4 regions of the Streptomyces sp. UF-297 genome follow, and region 2 is predicted to be linked to each of the others. Evidence: riboswitches for the same ligand, from Rfam matches in the RefSeq annotation. Region 2 holds a riboswitch; each other region holds the start of a gene.
What was found. Region 2 has a riboswitch for cobalamin ahead of AC4IJH_RS35125 (ABC transporter substrate-binding protein). Riboswitches for the same ligand answer to the same signal wherever they lie in the genome.
Positions count from the first base shown of each region.

Region 1 (5,648 bases), on a different contig from region 2:
GCAGCCGGGGGCCGCGTCCCAGAGGCGACGGGAGGCCGGATCTGATCCCTCCGGTATTGCTCCATATCGGGATACATGAGCGGGTGTTCCACATTGGCCGGGGATCGTCCGTCTTCCGGGGATCTTCCAGTACCCTCTGGAAAATTTGTCATGCACGTCGCCATTGGGGGGAAATATGGCTCGTGACAGCACACCGTCCCCACGTTCCCGCCGCCGACGCCGCCGGATGATCACGCTCTCCGTCGCCGTCGCCGCACTCGGCACAACCGCCCTCACCGCAATTCCGGCCACTTCCGCCTCGGCCGCGGGCAAGCCTCGCGGCCATGACGTCTCTTCACACCAGAAGAATGTGGACTGGTCCGGCGCGCGGGCCGCCGGGGCGCGGTTCGTGTACGTGAAAGCCACCGAGTCCGACACCTACCGCAACCCCTACTTCGACCAGCAGTACAACGGCTCGCGCGAGGCGGGCCTGCTGCGCGGCGCGTACCACTTCGCGGTGCCCAGCCAGTCCTCGGGCACCGCCCAGGCCCGCTACTTCCTGCGCAACGGGGGCCGCTGGACGGGCGACGGCCGGACGCTGCCGCCCGCCCTGGACATCGAGCACAACCCGTACGACAAGAAGCACCCGTGCTTCAGCATGAGCAAGAAGCGGCTGGTGCGCTGGATCTGGGACTTCAGCGACGAGGTGAAGCGCCAGACGGGCCGGCGGCCCGTGATCTACACCACGACGCGGTGGTGGAACGGCTGCACCGGCGGCGCCCGCTCCTTCGCGAACCACCACCCGCTGTGGCTGGCCAACTGGCACAGCTCGCCGGGCCCGCTGCCCGGCGGCTGGGACTTCCACAGCATCTGGCAGTACGACAACGGGGGCTCGCTGCCGGGTGACCAGAACCAGTGGAACGGCTCGATGCGAGAGCTGAGGCGGTTCGCCAGAGGGTGAACGTCCGGTGATCGCGGCGGCGCCTCCGCACGAACTCGGCGGGGGCGTCACCGCCGCGCCCGTCCCAGTTCACCTTCCGTTCACCCATCGTCCGTACGGTCCCGTGCGTCACTGCCCATCGAACTGATTGCCTGGGTGAATGGAACACATCACGCTTCTCATCGGGATCGTGATCGTCACGGCCTTGGTGTTCGACTTTACGAACGGCTTCCACGACACGGCCAACGCGATGGCCACCACCATTTCCACCGGGGCGCTCAAGCCCAAGACAGCGGTGGCGATGTCGGCGGTCCTCAACCTCGTCGGCGCATTCCTGTCCGTGGAGGTCGCCAAGACCATCTCCGGGGGAATCATCGACGAGACCGCCGGGATCAGACCTGAAGTGATCTTCGCCGGTCTGGTCGGCGCCATCGTCTGGAACCTGCTGACCTGGCTCGCCGGGCTGCCCTCCAGCTCCTCGCACGCCCTCTTCGGCGGCCTGATCGGCGCCACCCTGGTGTCGGTGGGCACCGACGGCGTCAACGGCAGCGCCGTGGTGATGAAGGTCCTCATCCCGGCCGTGTTCGCGCCGATCGTCGCCGGTCTGGCCGCGATGGCCGCCACCCGCCTGACCTACCGCCTGGCCCGGGGCCGGGACGAGGCGGAGACCGCCAAGGGCTACCGCTCCGGCCAGATCGCCTCGGCCGCGCTGGTCTCCCTGGCCCACGGCACCAACGACGCCCAGAAGACGATGGGTGTGATCACCCTCGCGCTGATCACCGGCGGGGTGCTCGCCCCGCAGGCCGACCCGCCGATGTGGGTCATCGCCTCGGCCGGTATCGCCATCGCGCTCGGTACGTACCTGGGCGGCTGGCGGATCATCCGCACGATGGGCAAGGGCATCACCGACATCCAGCCGCCGCAGGGCTTCGCCGCCCAGACCGGCGCCGCCGCCACCATCCTGGCCTCCTCCCACCTCGGCTTCGCGCTCTCCACCACCCAGGTCTGCTCGGGCTCGGTCATGGGCTCCGGGCTGGGCCGCAAGGGCGGCGTGGTGCGCTGGTCCACGGCGGGCCGCATGGTCATCGCCTGGGGCCTGACGCTGCCGGCCGCGGGTCTGGTCGCGGCGGCCGCCGCCTACCTGGCGGGACAGGGCGACTGGGGCGTGGCGACGGTGGCCGTGCTGGCCGTGATCGCCTGCGGTGCCATCTGGCTGGCCTCGCGCCGCAAGCCGGTGGACCACACCAACGTCAACGAGGTGCCGGCCGACGAGCCGGTGGGCGTGGTCACCGCCGCGCTGCAGACCGTCGCCCCGCCGCCGGCCGGTGCCGCGGCCCCGGTGGCCGACAGCCCGTCCGAGCCCGCCCCCGCGGCGCGCGCCAAGGCCGCCGCGACGGCCACGGGCTGACGCTCCCGGCGCAGCCAAGAGCCAGAAGGAAACTCAACCATGCACATCGACTGGGCAGCTCTGGGCCAGGTCTTCGGCGTCAGCCTCCTGGTGACGGTCGGGATCGTGGGCCTGTTCACCCTCGGCATCGTCGGTACGTCCCGCAAGCCGCAGCAGGAGACCGGCGAGGCGGTCGCCGCCTCCGCGCCGGCCCGTATCGGCGCGTACGCCTGCTTCGCGCTGTGCGCGGCGGCGGTGGCGTACGGGATCTACCTGATCGTGGCCGGCTGACGGCCGGCCCCCTCCCGCGCCCCGCGCAAACCGCTTGGACCAGGCGCCCGGAAGCGCACGGCAGCAGCCGTGTGCGCCGGGCGCCTGGCGCGTGCCCCCACTGCCGCCCTGTGGCTTTGGCCACAGCCGGTGTGACGGGACTGCGCCGCAGGTCAACGGTGAGTTGACGGGCATTCGCGGCGCGTGGTGGACTGCCGGAGCCATTCGGCGACAGATGAGGAAGTCCGGTGAGAATCCGGCGCGGTCCCGCCACTGTCACCGGGGAGCGCTCCTCCAACGAAGGTCACGGCCCGTGCCGTATTACGGGCTGGAAGGCCGGGGGCGGCGCCGATCCGGGGAGCCAGGAGACTCTCGTCGCCGGTCACGTCGAGCCAGGGCGCGGACCCTGAGTGAGGACATACCGCCATGCCGGGCCGCAGTTCGAGAACCCTGGCGCGCCGTGCGCCGCACACCCCCCTCTCCCCCGCTCTGCCGGCCCTTCTTCGAGGCGCGGCGGTCTGATCCGATGCCTGCCGAACACGCCACTTACGCGTGCGGCGCGGCCCTCGGCTTTCTCGGCGACCTGATCGCGGGCGACCCCAGGCGCGGCCACCCGGTGGCCGCGTTCGGGCGGGCCGCCGCGGCCGTCGAGCGCGGGCTGTGGCGCGACGACCGCGGCCGCGGGGCCGTGCACGCCGTGCTGTGCGCGGGCGGCGCCGCGGCCGGTGCCGCGCTGCTGGCCCGTGCCGCGCGCGGCCGTACCCCCGCCGCCGTCGCACTGACCGCCGCCGCCACCTGGTCCGTCCTCGGCGGTACGTCCCTGGGCCGCGAGGCGCGGGCGATCGGCGGCGCCCTGGAAGCGGGAGATGTGGCCGTGGCGCGGGAGCGGCTGCCGCACCTGTGCGGGCGCGACCCGCGCTCGCTGGACCAGCAGCAGATCGCCCGTGCCGTGGTGGAGTCGGTGGCGGAGAACACCTCGGACGCCGTGGTGGGCGCGCTGGTGTGGGGCGCCGTGGCCGCGGTTCCCGGGCTGGTGTGCTTCCGGGCCGTCAACACCCTGGACGCGATGGTGGGTCACAAGTCCGCGCGCTACCGGCGCTTCGGCTGGGCCTCGGCCCGTACCGACGACGTCTTCGGCTGGCCCGGCGCACGGCTGACGGCCGCGCTGGCGACGCTGGCCGGGCCGGACCGGCGCGGCGCGTGGCGGGCCTGGCGCGAGGACGGCGGGCGCCACCCCAGCCCCAACGCGGGCCCGGTGGAGGCCGCGTTCGCGGGCGCGCTGGGGGTACGGCTCGGCGGCACGCTGGCGTACGGCACCCGGATCGAGCACCGGCCGGTGCTCAACGGCTCGGCGCGGCCCGTGCAGGTGGCGGACATCGAGCGCGCGGTACGGCTCTCGCGCCGGGTCGGTGCGCTGGCGCTGGCGGTGACCGTGGCGGGGCGGCTGGCGGTGGGCGCGGCCCTCTCGCGTAACGGCCGTTCGCGTACGGCCGGTTCGCGTACGGCGGGTTCGCGTACGGCTCTGCGGAGGCCGGAGTGAGTGCCCGGTCCGGGTGGAACAGCGGCGCCCCGGCGGGCGGATGGATCGAGGACGGCGCCCCGGTGCCCGTACAGACGAGGAGAGTGGCGTGAACGGACGCGGCAAGGGGGCGCAAGGGGCGCTCGGCGGTGGGCTGTTGGTCGCCGGCACCACGTCCGACGCGGGCAAGAGCGTGGTCACCGCGGGGATCTGCCGCTGGCTGGTGCGCCAGGGCGTGCGGGTGGCGCCCTTCAAGGCGCAGAACATGTCGCTGAACTCGTTCGTGACCCGCCAGGGCGCGGAGATCGGCCGGGCGCAGGCCATGCAGGCGGCCGCGGCGCGCGTGGAGCCCAGCGCCCTGATGAACCCCGTGCTCCTCAAGCCGGGCAGCGACCGCAGCAGCCAGGTGGTGCTGATGGGCAAGCCGGTGGGCGAGCTGAGCGCGCGCGGCTACCACAGCGGGCGGCAGGAGAAGCTGCTGGACACGGTCACCGAGTGCCTGGCCGAGCTGCGGCGCACGCACGACGCGGTGATCTGCGAGGGCGCCGGCAGCCCCGCCGAGATCAATCTGCGCCGTACCGACATCGTGAACATGGGCATCGCGCGGGCCGCCCGCATCCCGGTCGTGGTCGTCGGCGACATCGACCGCGGCGGGGTCTTCGCGTCGTTCTTCGGGACCACGGCGCTGCTGTCCAAGGAGGACCAGGCGCTGGTGGCGGGGTATCTCGTCAACAAGTTCCGGGGCGATGTGACGCTGCTGGAGCCCGGGCTGGAGATGATGCGGCAGCTGAGCGGGCGGCCGACGCTGGGCGTGCTGCCCTTCCAGCACGGGCTGGGCATCGACGAGGAGGACGGGCTGCGGGTCTCGCTGCGCGGCGCGGTGCGCGAGAGCGTGGTGGCGCCGCCGCACGGCGCGGACGTCCTGCGGGTCGCGGTCGCCGCCGTACCGCTGATGTCCAACTTCACGGACGTGGACGCGCTGGCGGCCGAACCGGGCGTGGTGGTGCGCTTCGTGGACCGCGCCGAGGAGCTGGCGGACGCGGACCTGGTGGTGCTGCCCGGCACCCGCGGCACGGTGCGCGCCCTGCGGTGGCTGCGCGAGCGCGGGCTGGCCGACGCCGTGGCGCGGCGGGCCGCCGAGGGGCGCCCGGTGCTGGGGATCTGCGGCGGGTTCCAGATGCTGGGCGAGCTGATCGAGGACGAGGTCGAGTCGCGGGCGGGCGCCGTGGACGGCCTGGGGCTGCTGCCCGTACGCGTACGGTTCGCGGCACAGAAGACCCTCGCGCGGCCGGCCGGTGAGGCGCTGGGCGAGCCGGTGCAGGGGTACGAGATCCACCACGGAGTGGCCGAGGTCCTCGGTGGGGAGACGTTCTTCCGTGACGAGCGGGGGCGCGCTCTGGACGGCTGCCGGGTCGGGTCCGTATGGGGCACGCACTGGCACGGGTCGCTGGAGAGCGACGGGTTCAGACGGGCGTTCCTGCGGCAGGTGGCGGCGGATGCGGGGCGGGCCTTCGTCCCGGCGCCGGACACCAGCTTCGGGGCGCTGCGCGAGG
Region 1 covers NZ_JBSIBZ010000024.1:64,499-70,146, forward strand. Annotated here, with positions in the region: gene AC4IJH_RS16665 (lysozyme) at 176-940, shown strand; gene AC4IJH_RS16670 (inorganic phosphate transporter) at 1,080-2,327, shown strand; gene AC4IJH_RS16675 (hypothetical protein) at 2,367-2,597, shown strand; cobalamin riboswitch at 2,768-2,967, shown strand; gene AC4IJH_RS16680 (cobalamin biosynthesis protein) at 3,103-4,116, shown strand; gene AC4IJH_RS16685 (cobyric acid synthase) at 4,205-5,648, shown strand, end outside.
Region 1: linked by a shared signal. The riboswitch ahead of AC4IJH_RS16680 (cobalamin biosynthesis protein) and the one ahead of AC4IJH_RS35125 (ABC transporter substrate-binding protein) in region 2 are both predicted to bind cobalamin.

Region 2 (5,648 bases):
CCTCGTGCAGTTCTCGGGCGGGGTCCTGGGCGGCGCGCTCGCCGAGCGGGTGGGGCTGCGGCGCACGATGGTGTGGGCGCTGGTGGTACGTACGGCGGGTTTCGCGGCGTTCCTGGCGGCGCTGCGGTGGCCGCCGGTGGCCGTGGCGGCGCTGATCCTCACCTGCTGCGGCGCCGCGCTGTACCTGCCGGCCAACAAGGCGTACCTGGTGCACGGGGTGGACGAGGAGCGCAGGCCGGCGTTCTTGTCCGCGGGCAACGCGGCGCTCAACGCGGGGATGGCCGTGGGCCCGCTCATCGCCGGACCGTTCGTGCTGTCCTCCCCCGGTCCGCTGTTCCTCGTCGTGACGGCGCTGTTCGCCGTCGTCGCCGTGGGGCATGCTCGGCTGCCGGAAGGGGAACGGCCCCGTACCGTACGAGCGCCCGGCCGGGGGCTGCTGAGCGGGGTGGCCGTCCTGCCCTTCGTCGCCAACGGGCTGGCGTTCTACCTCTACTTCCACTTCCAGCACTACCTGGCGGTGTACGCCGTGCAGCGGGCCTCCAGCGCGTTCTACAGCCTGGTGCTGCTGACCTGCTTCGTCCTGGTCATCGTCGTCCAGCCGCTCGCCTCGGACGCGATCCGGCGGATGAGCTACCCCCTGGCCCTGGTGGCCGGGTTCGCGGGACTGGCCGGCGGGATGGCGGTCCTGGCGTGCGGCACGCGGGCCGCGCTGCTGGCGGGCGGGGTCCTGATCACGCTGGGCGACATCGTGCTCTTCCTCAAGAACGATCTGGAGGCGCTGCGCCGCAGCCCCCGCTCCGACGCCGTGGTCTTCGGACAGCAGCGGCTCGCCGCGGGGCTCGGCGCCTGTGCCAGCGGCGTGCTGGGCGGGCAGCTGTACGGCTTCGGCGAACGCGCCGGTCACACGGGCTGGTTCTGGCTCCTCGCCGCGGCCCAGTGCGTCCTGCTGCCGCCCCTCCTGCTCACCCTGCGCCGCGCCGGCTCCGCGGCGCCCCCTGTCCACGACGACCACCGCACGGAAGGAACACCGGCTCCCGATGACGCACACGGGCGGATTCCAGGACGATGACTTCTGGACCGAGTTCTCCGACTTCCTCTTCTCCGACCAGCGCTACTCCCAGGCGGAGGAGCTGCTCGAAAGCTCTGATCTGCTGTCCTTCCCGCCCGGGGCCCGGGTGCTGGATCTGTGCTGCGGGCCGGGGGTGTTCACCGTTCCGCTCGCCCGCCGGGGCTTCGATGTGACGGGGGTGGACCGCAGCCCGGCCATGCTGGACCGCGCCCGCAAGCGCTCGGCCGAGGCCGGTGTGTCACCCCGGTACGTGCGGGCGGACATGCGGGAGTACGCGCAGGCCGAGGCCTTCGACGTCGTCCTCAACATGTTCACCTCCTTCGGCTACTTCGAGGACCCCGCCGACAACGCCCGCGCGCTGCGCACGATGCACAGCTGCCTGGCGCCCGGCGGCACCCTGCTCCTGGACATGGCCGGAAAGGAACTGCTGGCCCGCAAGGTCACCCCGCCCAAGGTCGTCCAGCGCGGCGCGGACCTGCTGGTGCAGACCGACACGGTGCTGGACGACTGGGCGCGGCTGCGCAGCGACTGGGTGCTCGTGCGGGGTGATCGCGTGACCCGCGCGAGTCTGGTCTGGTTCGTCTACAGCGCCGTGGAATTGCGGCAGTTGGCCCAGGAGGCGGGCTTCGGGGGCATCGAGATCCTCGGCGGTTTCGACGGCCGTCCCTACGATCACGACGCCGAGCGGCTGGTGCTGCGGGCCGTCCGCGAGGCGTGAGGCGATCAGGGGCGCGTGGCCGGTCACCGCGCGCCCTTTGCCCCGGGCCCGACCAACCGTAATATCGCCTGGTCATCACCGCGACGGGAGACAGGAAGCCGGTGCGATTCCGGCACGGTCCCGCCACTGTGACCGGGGAGTTCAGCCCTTTGAGACGCCACTGCGCGCCGCGCGGGAAGGCCAGGGGGAACGTCGATCCGGGAGTCAGGACACTGGCCTGTCGCGGGCCCGTTCCGAGGAGCGCGGACTCCGCAGGAGGCTCTACGTGTACGACGGCACGCCCCGTCCCCTCATCTCTTCCCCCGCCGCCCGGCGCCGCCGGGCCCGGTGCGCCGCGGCACTGGCCGCCGCCCTGTCCGCCGCTCTGCTGGCCGGCTGCGGCACAGCGAAGGACGGCACCAACAGCGCGAAACCCGCGGCCTCTTCGGCCGAGGGTTTCCCGCTCACCATCGACAACTGCGGCACGCGCACCACGTACAAGAAGCCGCCCTCCCGGGTGGTCACCATCCACCAGCACCCCGCCGAGCTGATGCTGGCGCTCGGACTGAAGGACCGGATGATCGGCACCGCCTTCCCCGACTCGGCCGTACTGCCGCAATTCCAGAGGGACTTCGCGGCCATTCCGCAGCTGGCGAAGAAGGAGCCGTCCTTCGAGCGGGTCCTCGACGCCGAGCCGGACTTCGTCTACGGCGGCTACGAGAGCGCGTTCGCCGAAAACGAGGGCCGCTCGCGCAAATCCTTCGCCAAAGCCGGTATCGACACCTATCTCAACCGCGAGTACTGCGGGAAGAAGCAGGTGTCCATGCAGGACACCTACGAGGAGATCCGCACCATCGGCACCCTCTTCGGCGTACGGGAGCGGGCCGACAAGCTGGTCGCCGACCTCAAGGGGCGGGTGAGCAGGTCCACCGCGGCGGTCGAGGGCGACCGCGCCGTACCGGTCTTCGTGTACGACAGCGGCGACAAGGCGGCGTTCACCGCGGGCGGCAAGAGCCTCGGCACCGAGATCATCAAACTCGCCGGCGGGCGGAACGTGTTCACCGACCTCGACGAGGTGTTCGGCGACGTCTCCTGGGAGCAGGTCGTCGACCGTAAGCCCGAGGTCATCGCGATCTATGACTACGCGGGGGCCGGGAGCGTCGAGCAGAAGAAGAAGTTCCTGCTCGCGCAGCCCTCGCTCGCCGACGTACCCGCGGTGAGGAACAAGCGGTTCGTCGTGCTGCCGCTGACCGCCACCCTCGTCGGAGTGCGGCCTCCGTACGCGGTCGAGGAGCTGGCCCGCGCGCTGCACCCGGAGAGCTTCCGGTGACGGCCCCCGCCCGGACGGCCGTGCCCACCCCCGCGGGCTTACGCGGCCACCATGTCGGAAAGCAGCCGCGCCGCGGGTCCTTCCCCCTCACCCTCGTGGTCCTCGGCGTCCTGCTGCTGATCTCCGCCACGGCGGGGATGGCCATCGGATCGGTGCACGTGCCGCCCGGTCAGGTGTGGGGCATCGTCACCCACGCGCTGGGCGCGGACTGGTCGGAGCCGGTCTGGTCCCGGGCGCGCGAGACGATCGTGCTGGACGTACGGGCTCCGCGGGTGCTCCTCGGTGCGGTGACCGGCGCCGGGCTCGCGGTGATCGGCACCGCCATGCAGGCGCTGGTCCGCAACCCGCTGGCGGAGCCGTATCTGCTGGGGGTCTCCTCGGGCGCGTCCCTGGGAGCCGTCACGGTGATCGTCTTCGGTGTGAGCCTGTTCGGCCCGGTGTCACTGTCGGCCGCGGCCTTCGCCGGAGCGCTGCTGACCCTGCTGCTCGTCTACGCGACGGCCCGTACCGGCGGGCGCATCACCTCGGTGCGGCTGGTGCTGTCGGGGGTGGCGATGGCGGCGGTGCTCACGGCGGTGATGGACATGCTGCTGCTGACCGCCGACCGCGGCAACGAGGCCCGGGCGGTCCTGGCCTGGACCCTGGGCGGCCTCGGCGGCGTGCAGTGGGGCACGCTGTGGCTGCCGGGAGCGGCGCTGCTGCTGGGCATCGCCGTGCTGCTGGTCCAGGCCCGATCGCTCAACCTGCTGCTGGCGGGCGAGGAATCCGCCACGACGATGGGGCTGGACGTGGCCCGGTTCCGGGCGCGGATGTTCGTCCTGCTCTCGCTCGTCACCGGCGTCCTGGTGGCCGCGGCCGGGCCGATCGGCTTCGTCGGGCTGATGCTGCCGCACATCGTGCGCCTGTTCGTGGGCGGTGACCACCGCCGGGTGCTGCCCGCGGCCGCGCTGGCCGGAGCGGTGTTCCTGATCTGGGCCGATATCGCGGCGCGGACGGTGGCCGCGCCCATGGAGATCCCCGTCGGCGTGCTGACCGCGCTGTGCGGCGGGCCGTTCTTCCTGTGGCTGATGCGCCGGGACGCCCGCCGCACCGTGGACCGAGGAGTGGCATGAGCGCGACCGAACTGGCCGTCGAGAGCATCACGCTCACCGCCGGGGCACACCATCTGGTGCGCGACGTCTCGCTGACCGCCGGGCCGGGTGAGGTGGTCGGGCTGGTCGGGCCCAACGGCAGCGGCAAGTCCAGCCTGCTGCGCGCCGTCTACCGCGTCCTGCGGCCCGACGCGGGACGCGTCCGCGTGGACGGCAGGGACGCCTGGTCGCTGCCGGTGCGGCGGCTGGCCCGTACCGTGGCCGCCGTGGTGCAGGAGTCGGGCGCGGAGTTCGACCTGACCGTGCGGGAGGTCGTCGCGATGGGCCGCACTCCGCACAAGCGGCTGCTCGACGGCGACAGCGCCGAGGACGCCGCGCTCGTGGTCTGGGCCCTGGAGTCGGTGGACGCGGCCGCGCTGGCGGACCGCCCCTTCGACCGGCTCTCCGGCGGCGAGCGCCAGCGGGTGCTCATCGCCCGCGCCCTGGCCCAGCAGCCCTCCCTGCTGGTCCTCGACGAGCCGACCAACCACCTGGACATTCGGCACCAGTTGGAGGTGCTGGGCATCATGCGCCGGCTGCCCGCCACGGTGCTGGTGGCGCTGCACGACCTGAACCTCGCCGCGTACTACTGCGACCGCCTCTACGTCCTGTCCGAGGGGGCGGTGACGGCCTCGGGGCCGCCTGCCGAGGTGCTGACCGAGGAGCTGCTGGCCGAGGTGTACGGCGTCACGGCCGAGGTCAGCGTCCATGCGCGTACGGGCGCGCCGCAGGTGTCGTTCCTGCCCGGGGAGCCCGCCGCCCGCCCGGCCGTGGCGGTACCGGATCACTCCGGCTCTTGAGCGTGCGGGGCGGTCACGGGCGGCTCGGCCGGGCGGGACCGCCCTCCGTCATGGCCGGAGAGCACCACGGCCAGCAGCCCGAGGACCGCGGCAGCGGCCAGCGCCCGGCCTGCGGCCCGCACCGTCCAGCGCAGCGGGGCGGCCCCGGCGTGCCGGCCGGGCGCCCCCAGGCGCTCGGCCCGCCGCGCGGGGCGCACCAGCCGCAGCAGGAGCAGCACCGCGACGGGCAGTTGCAGCAGCCACAGGGCGGTACGCGGCCACTCGTCGTACCAGACGTTGGTGCCGTACAGCAGCGTGTGCCAGACGCTCAGCACATACACGACGATGACGAAGCGGTGCAGCCGGCGCCAGGTCTTCGGGCCGATGCGGTGCCGGACGTAGAAGAGCAGGCCGAGGGGGACGGCGAGATACAGGGCGCCCTGCCCGATGGGGATGGCCACCTGGCCGGTCCCCGAGTCGTACCAGCCCGGTACGAACGAGTCCGCGACCCCCGCCCACAGCCGCTCCGCCCACGCCAACCCGGCCTCGTAGCGCACGAGTTCGGCCGCGAACATCAGCGCGTGCGCGAACATCAGCGCCATCGTCGTCAGGCTCGTCGTGCGGTGCCAGCGCTCCAGCACGG
Region 2 covers NZ_JBSIBZ010000087.1:25,142-30,789, reverse strand. Annotated here, with positions in the region: gene AC4IJH_RS35135 (MFS transporter) at 1-1,069, shown strand, start outside; gene AC4IJH_RS35130 (class I SAM-dependent methyltransferase) at 1,038-1,787, shown strand; cobalamin riboswitch at 1,840-2,022, shown strand; gene AC4IJH_RS35125 (ABC transporter substrate-binding protein) at 2,053-3,096, shown strand; gene AC4IJH_RS35120 (FecCD family ABC transporter permease) at 3,117-4,208, shown strand; gene AC4IJH_RS35115 (ABC transporter ATP-binding protein) at 4,205-5,026, shown strand; gene AC4IJH_RS35110 (ferric reductase-like transmembrane domain-containing protein) at 5,011-5,648, opposite strand, start outside.

Region 3 (5,648 bases), on a different contig from region 2:
GGCGTGCGGGCCAGGATCGTGGAGCGCGGCCTGGACGCCGGGGGCGCGGTGGCCGCGCCGCCCTTCACCGACCCCGGCCTGGTCGGCTGGTACGGCGCGGGCCCCCAGCCGGGCGCGGCGGGCGCCGCCGTCCTGGTCGGCCATGTCGACACCGACACCCGGCGGGCGGTGTTCTACAGCCTCAGCAGCGCCGTCCCCGGACAGCGGGTGACGGTGCGGCGCTCGGACGGCACCGTCGCCGAGTTCACCGTCGAGGACGTCACGGTCCACCAGCGCGAGAACTTCGACGCGCGCCGGGTCTACGGCGCCCACGCGCCGGGCCGCGCCGAGCTGCGGCTGATTACCTGCGGCGGCACCTTCGACCGCGAGCGCCGCCTCTACAGCGCGAACATCGTGGTGTCCGCGTATCTGACGGGGGCCCGGCGGGGCGCATGAACGGCCCGGGGCGCCCGGCCCGAGGGCGGTGTCCTGATCCGAGGGGTACGTGTCATTGATGACGCACCGGCCGCGGCCGCATGCTGAGACGGACCGCCGCCGGGGCGGTTTCTCATGGGGAGGATTCCTGTGGACGCGGCTTTTGTTCTCTACGACCGCATGACGGCGCTCGACCTGATCGGCCCGTACGAAATGCTGGCGAACCAGCCCGGGGTCACGGCGCACTACGTCGCCGAGCGGCGCGGGCCGGTGCTCTGCGACGGCGGCATATCGCTCAACGCCACCACCACCTTCGCGGAGCTGACCGCGCCCGACCTGATCGTGGTGCCCGGCAGCGGCCGCTGGCTGGAGGTCATCGACGAGAGCGGGCCGCTGCTGGAGTGGCTGGCGGCCGTGCACCCCACCGCCACCTGGACCACCTCGGTGTGCACCGGCTCCACGTTGCTGGCCAGGGCGGGTGTCCTGAAGGGGCGCTCGGCCACCACCCACTGGCTCGCCCGCGGCCTGCTGGCCGCGCACGGCGCGCGGGTCAGCGAGGAGCGCGTGGTCATCGACGGCGATGTGGTCACCGGCGCGGGCGTATCGGCCGGTCTGGACATGGCGCTGACCCTGATCGCGAAGATCTGGGGCACGGAGCGGGCGCAGCTGACCCAGCTGATGACGGAGTACGACCCCCGGCCGCCCTTCGACGCCGGTTCGCCGGACAAGGCGCCGGCCGAACTGGTCGCCTCCGTACGGAAGTCGCTGGCCTGAGCGTGCGGGACAGCGTGGACCCCCGCCCCTGCGGCCCGACCGGTCCGGCGCAGGCCGTGCGGGAGGTGGTGGTCGTGGTCTACGACGGGGTGCAACTGCTGGACGCGGCCGGTCCCCTGGAGGTGTTCTCCTCCGCGGGAGGCCTGCGGGACGGGGCCTACCGGGTGCGGCTGGCCTCCGTGGACGGCCGGGACGTGGTGACCTCCTCCGGCATCCGCCTCGGCGTACACCTGCGGCTGCCGGACGCGGAGCCGGACACCCTGCTGGTGGCCGGCGGCTGGGGCCACGGCGGCACGGCCTGCGGGGCCGAACTGACCGCTCAGGTAAGGCTGGTGGCCGGCCGGGCGCGCCGGATCGCCTCGGTGTGCACCGGCGCCTTCGTCCTGGCCGAGGCCGGGCTGCTGGACGGCAGGCGGGCCACCACGCACTGGGCGCTGTGCGAAGAGCTGGCGGCCGAACACCCCTCGGTGAGCGTGGAGCCGGACGCGATCTTCGTACGCGACGGGCCGGTGGTGACCTCCGCCGGGGTGAGCGCGGGGGTGGACCTGGCGCTGGCCCTGGTGGAGGAGGACCACGGCGCCGCGCTCTCCCGGGAGGTCGCCAAATGGCTGGTGGTCTTCCTCCAACGGCCCGGCGGACAGTCCCAGTTCAGCCTGCGCAACCGCGCCCCGGCGCTACCGGACGGGCCGCCGCGCGCCCTGCTCGACGACATCGCCGTCGACCCGGCGGCGGACCTGTCGGTCCAGGCGATGGCCGCCCGGCTGTCGATGAGCCCGCGGCACTTCAGCCGGATGTTCACCCGCCGGGTCGGCACCAGCCCCGGGCGGTACGTGGAGCGGGCGCGGGTGGAGGCGGCGCGGGAGATGCTGGAGAGCGGCGCGGAGGGGGTACGGGCGGTGGCGCGGCGCTGCGGGTTCAACTGCGCCGAGACCATGCGCCGTACGTTCCTGCGCGAGATCGGGGTGCCGCCGAGCGCGTACCGCAGCCGGTTCAGCCGTACGGGCATCGAAGGGCCCACGGCGCGGGACGGGACGCGCGGGAAGGCGGCCGGAGGTCCGGGAGGGGAGGCCGGGCCTCCGGCCGGCGATGCCGGTTTCCGCGCCCCGTAAGGCGCGGGGGCCGTGCTCGACTCCCCTCCACGGCCTGCGGTGCGACGACCGCGCGTCCGGCAAAGCGCTCAGGCGGCCGGTGCCGGGACTGCCGCGTCGGCGCCGGCGCTGCGGGCGGAGCGTGCCGCGCGCAGGCCCAGGGCGCCGAAGACGCCGCCCAGGACCGCCCACAGCAGGACGTGGGAGGCCAGGGAGAGCACCCGGAAGTCCCACAGGAGGGTGGCCGAGACGGGTACCGGGTCGGGGTTGCCGGGGAGCGCGAACAGCAGCGCGAGGGTGGCGATCGCGGTGAGCGCGACGGCCAGTTGACGTACCGGCTCGGTGCGGCCGGCCAGTCTGCGGTGGATCTGCCAGGCCAGCAGCATGCCCAGGGCGCCGATGACGACCGCGGCCAGCCACAGCATCTGGCGCTGCCCGACCGTGCCGGAGTCGCCGACGCCGGGCGGGTTGGCGGGGTAGCGCAGTCCGGGCAGCAGCGCGACGCCGGTGAACGCGGCGGCCGCCATGGCCAGCGCGCGCGGCCAGGGCCGCTCGCCCGGGGCGCCGCGGCGGTGGATCAGCGCGTAGGCGACGGCGAAGAGCAGCCCCAGTGCCAGACCGGCGACGACCGCGGTGACCACCAGGCCGAAGTGCTGGGTGGAGCGGGTGAACAGCTCCTCGTGGTGCTGGGTGACGGCGGCGCCCGCGTCGTGGTGCTCCATGCGCTCCTGGCGCGCCTCCTCGGCGCGGATCGCGCGGTCCATCAGCGGTTCGGCGAGCAGCAGGGAGAAGAGACCGGTCAGCAGACCGGCCGCGCCGCCCGCGAGCAGTCCCCGTCGCAGGAAGGGGAGTACGGGGTGGTTCATGGTGCGTGCGCCCCGATCAGTGGCAGGGGGCGCCGAAGAGGTGCCGTCCGTCGTGGGAGAACTCGTGGAGGTAGTCGCCGGTCGCGGAGATGAGGGAGCCGTTGTCGATGAAGACGGCGTAGAGCGCGATCAGCGCGATGATGACGGCGCCGCCCGCGATCAGCCAGTCGCGGGTGCGGGTCGTGGCGGCCGAGACGGCCGCCGGGTCGGTGTGCTGCGCGGTGTGCAGTGACATCCGAAGTGCCTCCTTGTGGGGTTTCCACGCCCCATGGCAGGAGGACGACGGGTCAGTTCCTGACTCCCGCGAGCGGCGCTGCTCGCGGTCACAGTGGCGGGACCGTCCCGGATTCGCACCGGGTTCCTGTCTGCCGTCGCCTCGATGTATGGACTTGTCGCAACGGAGATTCCCAGCAGGACGGGCACATGTCAACCAGCGCACGGGCGCACGCGACCGTGCCCGGCCGGCGGTCCGCTCCCCCCTGAACCGCCGACCGGTCGGTCCTCGACCGCCGCGGCGCCAGGGCTGCGGGAGAGGCCCTGTCGCCGGGGGGAGGCGCTGGGAGTGCGTAGGTCGGACACGGCCGGGGACTGGGGCCAGGCGACCTACTCTAGAACGCCTGAACGCCCCCGCCTAGGGGCAGTTGAGGCCAAGCCGTCATCGGCTCGTCGATAGGTCGACAGTGCTCCTCGCCCCTGTGCAACGATGGATCGGACCGGTCTTGTCCCGTGCTCCGAGGGGGAGTGGATGTACGGAAATGTGGGGGGGCCGGGGGGACGCCCCCCGGGTGGACACCGCACCGCAGGCCGCCGGCGCACGGCGCTGGCGGCGGTCTCGGCCGCGGGTGCGCTGCTGATGCTGGCCGGGTGCTTCGGCTCTTCGGAAAAGGGCGGGGAGAGAGAGGGCGAGGGCGGGGCCGGCGCGCCCGTTCTGGGGCAACAGCCCAAGTCCACCGCGCGGTTCTGGGTCAACCCCGACGGAAATGCGGCCCGCCAGATGGCCGCGTACACCAAGGAAGGCAAGGCGTCCGACGCCGAACTGATCGAGAAGATCGCCTCCCGGCCCGTCGCCGAGTGGATCGGCGTGGACAACGCGGAGAGCGAAGCGCGCGGCTTCACCGAGGCCGCCGCCAAGGCCGACCGCGACGCCCTGCTCGTCCTCTACAACATCCCGCACCGCGACTGCGGCAACTACTCCAAGGGCGGCGCCGCGGACGGCAACGCCTACCGCGGCTGGCTCGACGGCGTCGTCAAGGGCATCGGCGACCGCGCCACGACCGTCATCCTGGAGCCGGACGCGCTGCCGCACATCGAGGACAAGTGCACCCCCGAGCAGTTCCACGAGGAGCGCTACGCCCTGCTGACCGAGGCCGTGGGCAAGCTCAAGGCGCTGCCGAGGACCAAGGTCTACCTCGACGCCGGCAATCCGCACTGGATCAAGGACCCGGGCCGTATGGTCGAGCCGCTGCGCCGCGCGGGCATCGACAAGGCCGACGGCTTCGCGCTGAACATCTCCAACTACCAGACCACGGAAGAGAACACGAAGTACGGCAAGCAGCTGTCGGGGATGCTCGGCGGCAAGCCCTTCGTCATCGACACCAGCCGCAACGGCAACGGCCCGGCGCCGGGCGGCGACGACGCGGAGAGCTGGTGCAACCCCCCGGGCCGGGCGCTGGGCAAGGCCCCGACGGTCAGGACCGGCGACCCGCTGGTGGACGCCTATCTGTGGATCAAGCGCCCCGGGGAGTCGGACGGCACCTGCAAGGGCGGGCCCAAGGCGGGGGAGTGGTGGCCCGAGTACGCCCTTCAGCTCGCCCGCAATTCGCGGTAGTTGAGCAACAGAGAGGGGCGCCCCGGTGATCCGGGGCGCCCCTCTTCGTATGCGGACTCCTCAACCGCTCGCTTCGTATACGGGCACCTCAACTGCCCTGCGCCACCGGCACCTTGAGCCAGACCGCCTCGGACGGGGTGCCCCGGTCGTCCACGGCGTTGAGCATGTACCAGCCGGGCGGGACCAGGGACGGGTCCTTGGGCAGGGTGGCGGTCACGGAGTCCTTGGTGCGGGTGAAGTCCAGCGCGATGGAGCGCTGTTCGATGTTGGTGACATGGGTGAAGGAGCTGGGCCGGATCAGCCGCAGCTTCTTGATGCCCGCGCTCTGCGCCGTCCTGTAGGTGACCTTGCCGCCGAGCGGGACGGTCCTGCGCTCGGACCCGGTCAGCTGGGGCCGGGAGTCGCGGTAGAGGTAGGGCGGGGTGTAGAGGTCGATCTGCTGCTCGAAGACGCCGGGCTTGGTGTTGTCCTTGTCGGCGAACAGCGAGTCGGAGCCGAAGGTCATCACCCGGCCGTCCGGCAGCAGCAGCGCCCCGGAGTGGTAGTTGCGGCCCACCAGCGGCTCGGCCACCTCCCGCGAGGTGTTGGCCGCCGGGTCGTACAGCTCGGCCCTGAGGATGTTGGAGTCCGAGCGCCCGCGGTAGTCGCCCGAGCCGTTGGTGGTCAGGACCGTGTCGT
Region 3 covers NZ_JBSIBZ010000111.1:14,279-19,926, forward strand. Annotated here, with positions in the region: gene AC4IJH_RS38745 (class F sortase) at 1-435, shown strand, start outside; gene AC4IJH_RS38750 (DJ-1/PfpI family protein) at 565-1,188, shown strand; gene AC4IJH_RS38755 (GlxA family transcriptional regulator) at 1,245-2,297, shown strand; gene AC4IJH_RS38760 (CbtA family protein) at 2,366-3,142, opposite strand; gene AC4IJH_RS38765 (CbtB domain-containing protein) at 3,159-3,377, opposite strand; cobalamin riboswitch at 3,411-3,550, opposite strand; gene AC4IJH_RS38770 (glycoside hydrolase family 6 protein) at 3,888-4,970, shown strand; gene glxA (radical copper oxidase GlxA) at 5,059-5,648, opposite strand, start outside.
Region 3: linked by a shared signal. The riboswitch ahead of AC4IJH_RS38765 (CbtB domain-containing protein) and the one ahead of AC4IJH_RS35125 (ABC transporter substrate-binding protein) in region 2 are both predicted to bind cobalamin.

Region 4 (5,648 bases), on a different contig from region 2:
TAGGCGTACATCGAGCTGAGCTTGCCGATGGTGGGCGAGGCCATGAACAGGTTCAGCGACTGGCTCTGGTCGATGTAGGGCGTACGGTCCGCCGCCATGTCGATCAGGGCGCGCTGCGGGATCTCCCAGGCCGTGCGGTACAGCGCGCGGATGTCCTGGGGGATCCACTGAAGGTCCTGGACCGAGCCGTTGGCCTCGCGCAGCGCGTCACGGGTGCGCGCGTCCCACAGGCCCAGCGCCTTGAGCTCCTCGATGAGGTAGGCGTTGACCTGGAGGAACTCGCCCGAGAGCGTCTCGCGCTTGAAGAGGTTGGAGACCTGCGGCTCGATGCACTCGTACACGCCCGCGATCGAGGCGATGGTGGCGGTCGGCGCGATGGCCAGGAGCAGGGAGTTGCGCATGCCGGTGGTGGCGATGCGGGCGCGCAGCGCCTCCCAGCGGCCGGCCCAGCGCGGCTCGGCGTTGGGGTAGTGGTCGGGGTGCAGCACGCCGCGCGCGGTGCGGGTCGCGGACCAGGCCGGGTGCGCGCCGTGCCGCTCGGCGAGGTCGGCGCTGGCCTCGTACGCCGCGAGCATGATGCGCTCGGAGATGTGCGTGGACAGCTCCTTGGCCTCGGGCGAGTCGAAGGCCAGGCGCAGCCGGAAGAAGACGTCCTGCAGGCCCATCAGGCCCAACCCCACCGGGCGCCAGCGGGAGTTGGAGGCGCCGGCCTCGTCGGTCGGGTAGAAGTTGATGTCCACCACGCGGTCGAGGAAGGTGACGGCGGTGCGCACGGTGGCGTCCAGCCGCTCCCAGTCCATCTGCCCGTCCTCGCCCAGGTGGGCGGCGAGGTTGACCGAGCCGAGGTTGCACACGGCGGTCTCGCCGTCGTTGGTGACCTCGAGGATCTCGGTGCACAGGTTGGAGGAGTGCACCACGTTGCCGGGCTCGGCGGTCTGGTTGGCGGTGCGGTTGGCGGCGTCCTTGAAGGTCATCCAGCCGTTGCCGGTCTGCGCGAGCGTACGCATCATCCGCGCGTACAGGACCCGGGCGGGCACGGCCTTGACGGCCTTGCCCTCGGCCTCGGCCTTCTTGTACGCGGCGTCGAACTCGGCGCCCCACAGGTCCACCAGTTCGGGGACGTCCACCGGGGAGAACAGCGACCAGTCCTGGTCGGCGTCCACCCGGCGCATGAACTCGTCCGGGATCCAGTGCGCGATGTTCAGGTTGTGGGTGCGGCGCGCCTCCTCACCGGTGTTGTCGCGCAGCTCCAGGAACTCCTCGATGTCCGCGTGCCAGGTCTCCAGGTAGACGCAGGCCGCGCCCTTGCGCCGGCCGCCCTGGTTGACGGCGGCGACCGAGGAGTCCAGCGTGCGCAGGAACGGCACGATGCCGTTGGAGTGCCCGTTGGTGCCGCGGATCAGCGAACCGCGGGCGCGGATACGGGAGTACGACAGGCCGATGCCGCCCGCGTGCTTGGACAGGCGCGCCACCTGGTGGTAGCGGCCGTAGATCGAGTCCAGCTCGTCCAGCGGGGAGTCCAGCAGGTAGCAGGAGGACATCTGCGGGTGGCGGGTGCCGGAGTTGAACAGGGTGGGGGAGGACGGCAGGTAGGAGAGCGTGCTGGTCAGGCGGTACAGCTCGGCGACGTCATCGAGGGCCCGCAGGGAGCGGTCCTCCGCCAGGCCGCAGGCCACCCGCAGCAGGAAGTGCTGGGGGGTCTCGATGACCTGCCGGGTGATGGGGTGGCGCAGCAGATAGCGCGAGTGCAGGGTGCGCAGGCCGAAGTAGCCGAAGCGGTCGTCCGCGCCGTCCTTCAGGGCCGTGGTGACCAGCTCGTCCAGGCGCTCGGCGTGGGTGCGTACGAACTCGGCGGTGTCGTCCGCGATCAGGCCCTCGCGGTGGCCGACCTCGACGGAGGCCGAGAAGGAGACGGCGCCCTGGCCCGCGGCCTCGTCGGCGACGGCGAGGGTGAGCAGGCGCGCGGCGAGCTTGGAGTACTGCGGCTCGTCGCCGATCAGACCGGCCGCCGCCTCGGTGGCCAGGGACCTCAACTCGGCCTCGTCGGAGCCCGCGTGGCGTCCGCGCAGGGCGGCGGCCGCGACCTTGCCGGGGTCGGTGGCGGGGAGATCCGCGGTGAGGTCGGTCAGGGTGCGCAGCAGGGCGGTGCCGGGCCCGTCTGCGGTCTCCGTGGCCTGCGTGGCCTGCGCGGCGCGCGTGTTCTGCACGGCCGCAGCGGCTGACGCGGGCTCCGTCGGCGCGATGGTCACGTGGTGCTCTCCCTCACTCGGCGGGGGCCGCGAGGGGTGGTGCGCGACGGGCGCGTACGGGCACACGGCACCCCGGAAAAGAGGGGTGCGGGCACACTCGTAGCGTCCACCGGCCCAACCCGCGAGGCCCGGACGAAACAGCGACCGCGCCGGTCGCGGCGGGTCGTACCGTCGGCAGGTCCTCGGACTCACGGGTGCTTAAATGCGCACTCGTACACCGTTGCGGGACAGTTCCGGATTTGCACCGGATTCCCCTGCGGCGACAGCGAGGACGAGCATACATCTTGTGCTGGCCGACGCACGCACCCCCACATCTTGTGTCGCGTGGCGGCGGCATGCCCTCAGGTGTGTTAGAGAGCCCTGATGAACGGGGCGTATTGCGGGACCGGGCCGCCGTCGAGGCGTTGACCGGGGCCCGTGCAGCGTATTGGCTCCTTGACTGCTCCGTCGGCCATCGGGGCCGCAGGGGGCCAAGTGTGAGGGGGGAGACATGCGTGCACGGTTAAGAGCCGGGGTCGTGGTGGCTGCCGGGGCGTGCCTCGCGGCCGGGCTGCTGCCCGCCGGGGCGGCTTCGGCGCGGTCCGCCGCGGCCACCGAGCGGGTCAGCGCGGCCGCGGACGGGGCCCAGTCCGCCGGCTTCGCGGCGAGCCCGGCGCTCAGCGCCGACGGGCGCTACGCCGCCTTCACCTCCGACGCCGCGGACCTCGGGCCGTCGGACACCAATGGCCAACAGGACGTCTATCTCAAGGATTTGCGGACCGGAAAGGTCGAACTGGTCAGCGTCGGCAGCGACGGGACGCAGGGCGACGCTCTCTCCGGTTCGCCCGCCATCAGCGCCGACGGCCGGTATGTCGCCTTCTCCTCCTCGGCGGGCAACCTGGTACCGGGGGACACCAACAAAGAGGGCGACGTCTTCGTGCGCGACCGGGTGACCGGGCGGACGCAGAGCCCCACGGCGGGCGCGGGCACCTCGCCGTACGGCTACGGCGTCCAGGGCTTCGCGATCAGCGGTGACGGGCGATATCTCGCATTCGGCTCGTCCCGGGCGGACCTGGTGCCGGGGGACACCAACGAGAGCCAGGACGTCTTCGTCGCGGACTTGCGGGAGCGAACGACGCGGCGGGTGAGCGTGGCGAGCGACGGGAGCCAGGCCGAGGGCGCCTCCCGCATCCCGACGATCAGCGCGGACGGCCGCCGGGTCGGCTTCGTCTCGCGGGCGTCGAATCTGCCCGGCGCGAGAACCGCGCTGCGCCCGCCGCCACTGGACCCGATGTACGTCCACGACCTCGGCTCGGGGCGGACGAGGGCGGCGAGCCTGAGCACCGCCGGCGCCGCCGTCGGCGTGACACCCTCCACCTCGCTGAGCCCGGACGGCCGCTACGCGCTCTTCGTGAGCCCGGCCGGCGATGTGGTGCCGGGCGACACCAACGGCACGTACGACATCTTCGCCCGCGACCTGAACGGGGACGGCGGCACCCGGCTGCTGACCCGCGCCCACGACGGCGCGCAGGGCAACGGATGGGCCTCCGACGGGCGGCTGAGCGCGGACAACCGGCGGCTGTTCTTCACGTCGGTGGCGACCAACCTCGTGCCGGGCGACACCAACGGCTACGCGGACGGGTTCGTACGGGACCTGAGGACCGGGGCGGTCCAGCGCGTCAACCTCGCCGCCGACGGGGCGCAGTCCACGTCCTGGACCAACGCCGTGGTGCCCGACGCGTCGGGGCGTACGGCGCTCTTCGACTCCCGGGACGAGGGTCTGGTGCCCGGCGACACCAACGCCTCGGGCGATGTCTTCGTCCGGCGGCTGCAGAACCGACCTGTAGGAGGGGAAAGCCGATGAGCGCACGACACAGCGGGTCACGAAGAGCCGTCGCCGTGCTGGCCTGCGCGGTGGCCGCGCTGCTGCCCGCGGGGACGGCCGGGGCGCAGGCCAACGCGCCGCGCACGGAGCGGATCAGCGTCGCGGCCGGCGGCGCGCAGGGCGACGGCAGCTCCAGCGGCGTGGCCCTCAGCGGCAACGGGCGCTATGCCGCCTTCGCCTCGGCGGCCACCAATCTCGTGCCCGGCGACACCAACGCCCAATGGGACGTCTTCGTCAGGGACTTGAGGACCGGCGCGGTGGAGCGGATCAGCGTGGCCACCGGCGGCGCCCAGGGCGACGGCCCCTCCTTCTCGCCCTCGCTGAGCGCCGACGGGCGGTATGTGGCCTTCGGCTCCCGGGCCGCCAACCTCGTGCCGGACGACACCAACGCCGAGGAGGACGTCTTCGTCCACGACCGCAGGACGGGCCGTACCACCGGCGTCACCATCGACGGCCTCCCGCACACGGGGGAGCAGGGCAGCCAGATGCCGGTGATCAGCGCCGACGGCAGCCATGTGGCGTTCGCCTCCAGCCGCGCGGACCTCGTGCCCGGCGACACCAACGGCAGCCAGGACATCTTCGTACGCCAACTGCGCGACGGGTCGGTGAAGCGGGTGAGCGTCACCGCCACCGGAGGCCAGGCGACGGGGCCCTCGGCCTCGCCGGTGCTGAGCGCCGACGGCCGCAAGGCGGGCTTCATCTCCAAGGCGACGAACCTCCCCGGCAGCCAGGGATCCGCATCCGGGCGGGACCTGCGCCCGCGCAGCTACCCCTTCTATGTGCACGACCTGGACACCGGCAGGACCGAGGTGGCCAGCCAGGGCCACAACGGCGAGGCGGTGGGCGCCTGGGAGGCCTCGCTCAGCCCCGACGGCCGCTACGCCGTCTTCTCCAGCAGCTGGGCCGAGGTCGTACCGGGCCATCCGGCGGGCCGCTACGACCTGTTCGCGCGCGACCTGGTCAAGGGCACCACCCAGCAGCTCACCTTCGCCCACGACGGCTCGCAGATCAGCCAGGGCGAGAGCATGGGCGGCACGCTGACCGCCGACAACCGCTGTCTCTTCTTCACCTCCTCCAGCCCGAACCTGGTGCCGAACGACACCAACAACGCCACCGACGCGTTCGTACGCGATATGCGCACCGGCGCCGTCACCCGCATCAGCACCGCCGAGGACGGGACGCAGGGCGACGACTTCACCGGGACGGTGGCCGCGGACGCCTTCGGGCGCACCGCCGTCTTCGAGAGCGACGCGGCCAATCTGGTGCCCGGCGACACCAACGGTGTCCAGGACGTCTTCGTGCGCAGCGGCCTCAGGCCGGTCCCCGGGCGAACGCCCACAGGGTGAGGCCGGGTATCGGCTGCCAGTCCCGCTCGGGTGTGCGCTCGAAGCCCAGGCGGGCGTAGAGGCGGTGGGCGGGCAGCAGGTGGCGCTGGCTGGAGAGCACCATCCGGCCCAGCGCCAGCTCGCGGGCGCGGTCCAGGCAGGTGCGCACCAGCGCCTCGCCGATGCCGCGCCCGCGCCCCTCGGGGCGCA
Region 4 covers NZ_JBSIBZ010000055.1:57,412-63,059, forward strand. Annotated here, with positions in the region: gene AC4IJH_RS27245 (ribonucleoside-diphosphate reductase subunit alpha) at 1-2,249, opposite strand, end outside; cobalamin riboswitch at 2,406-2,532, opposite strand; gene AC4IJH_RS27250 (TolB family protein) at 2,740-4,092, shown strand; gene AC4IJH_RS27255 (TolB family protein) at 4,089-5,459, shown strand; gene AC4IJH_RS27260 (GNAT family N-acetyltransferase) at 5,425-5,648, opposite strand, start outside.
Region 4: linked by a shared signal. The riboswitch ahead of AC4IJH_RS27245 (ribonucleoside-diphosphate reductase subunit alpha) and the one ahead of AC4IJH_RS35125 (ABC transporter substrate-binding protein) in region 2 are both predicted to bind cobalamin.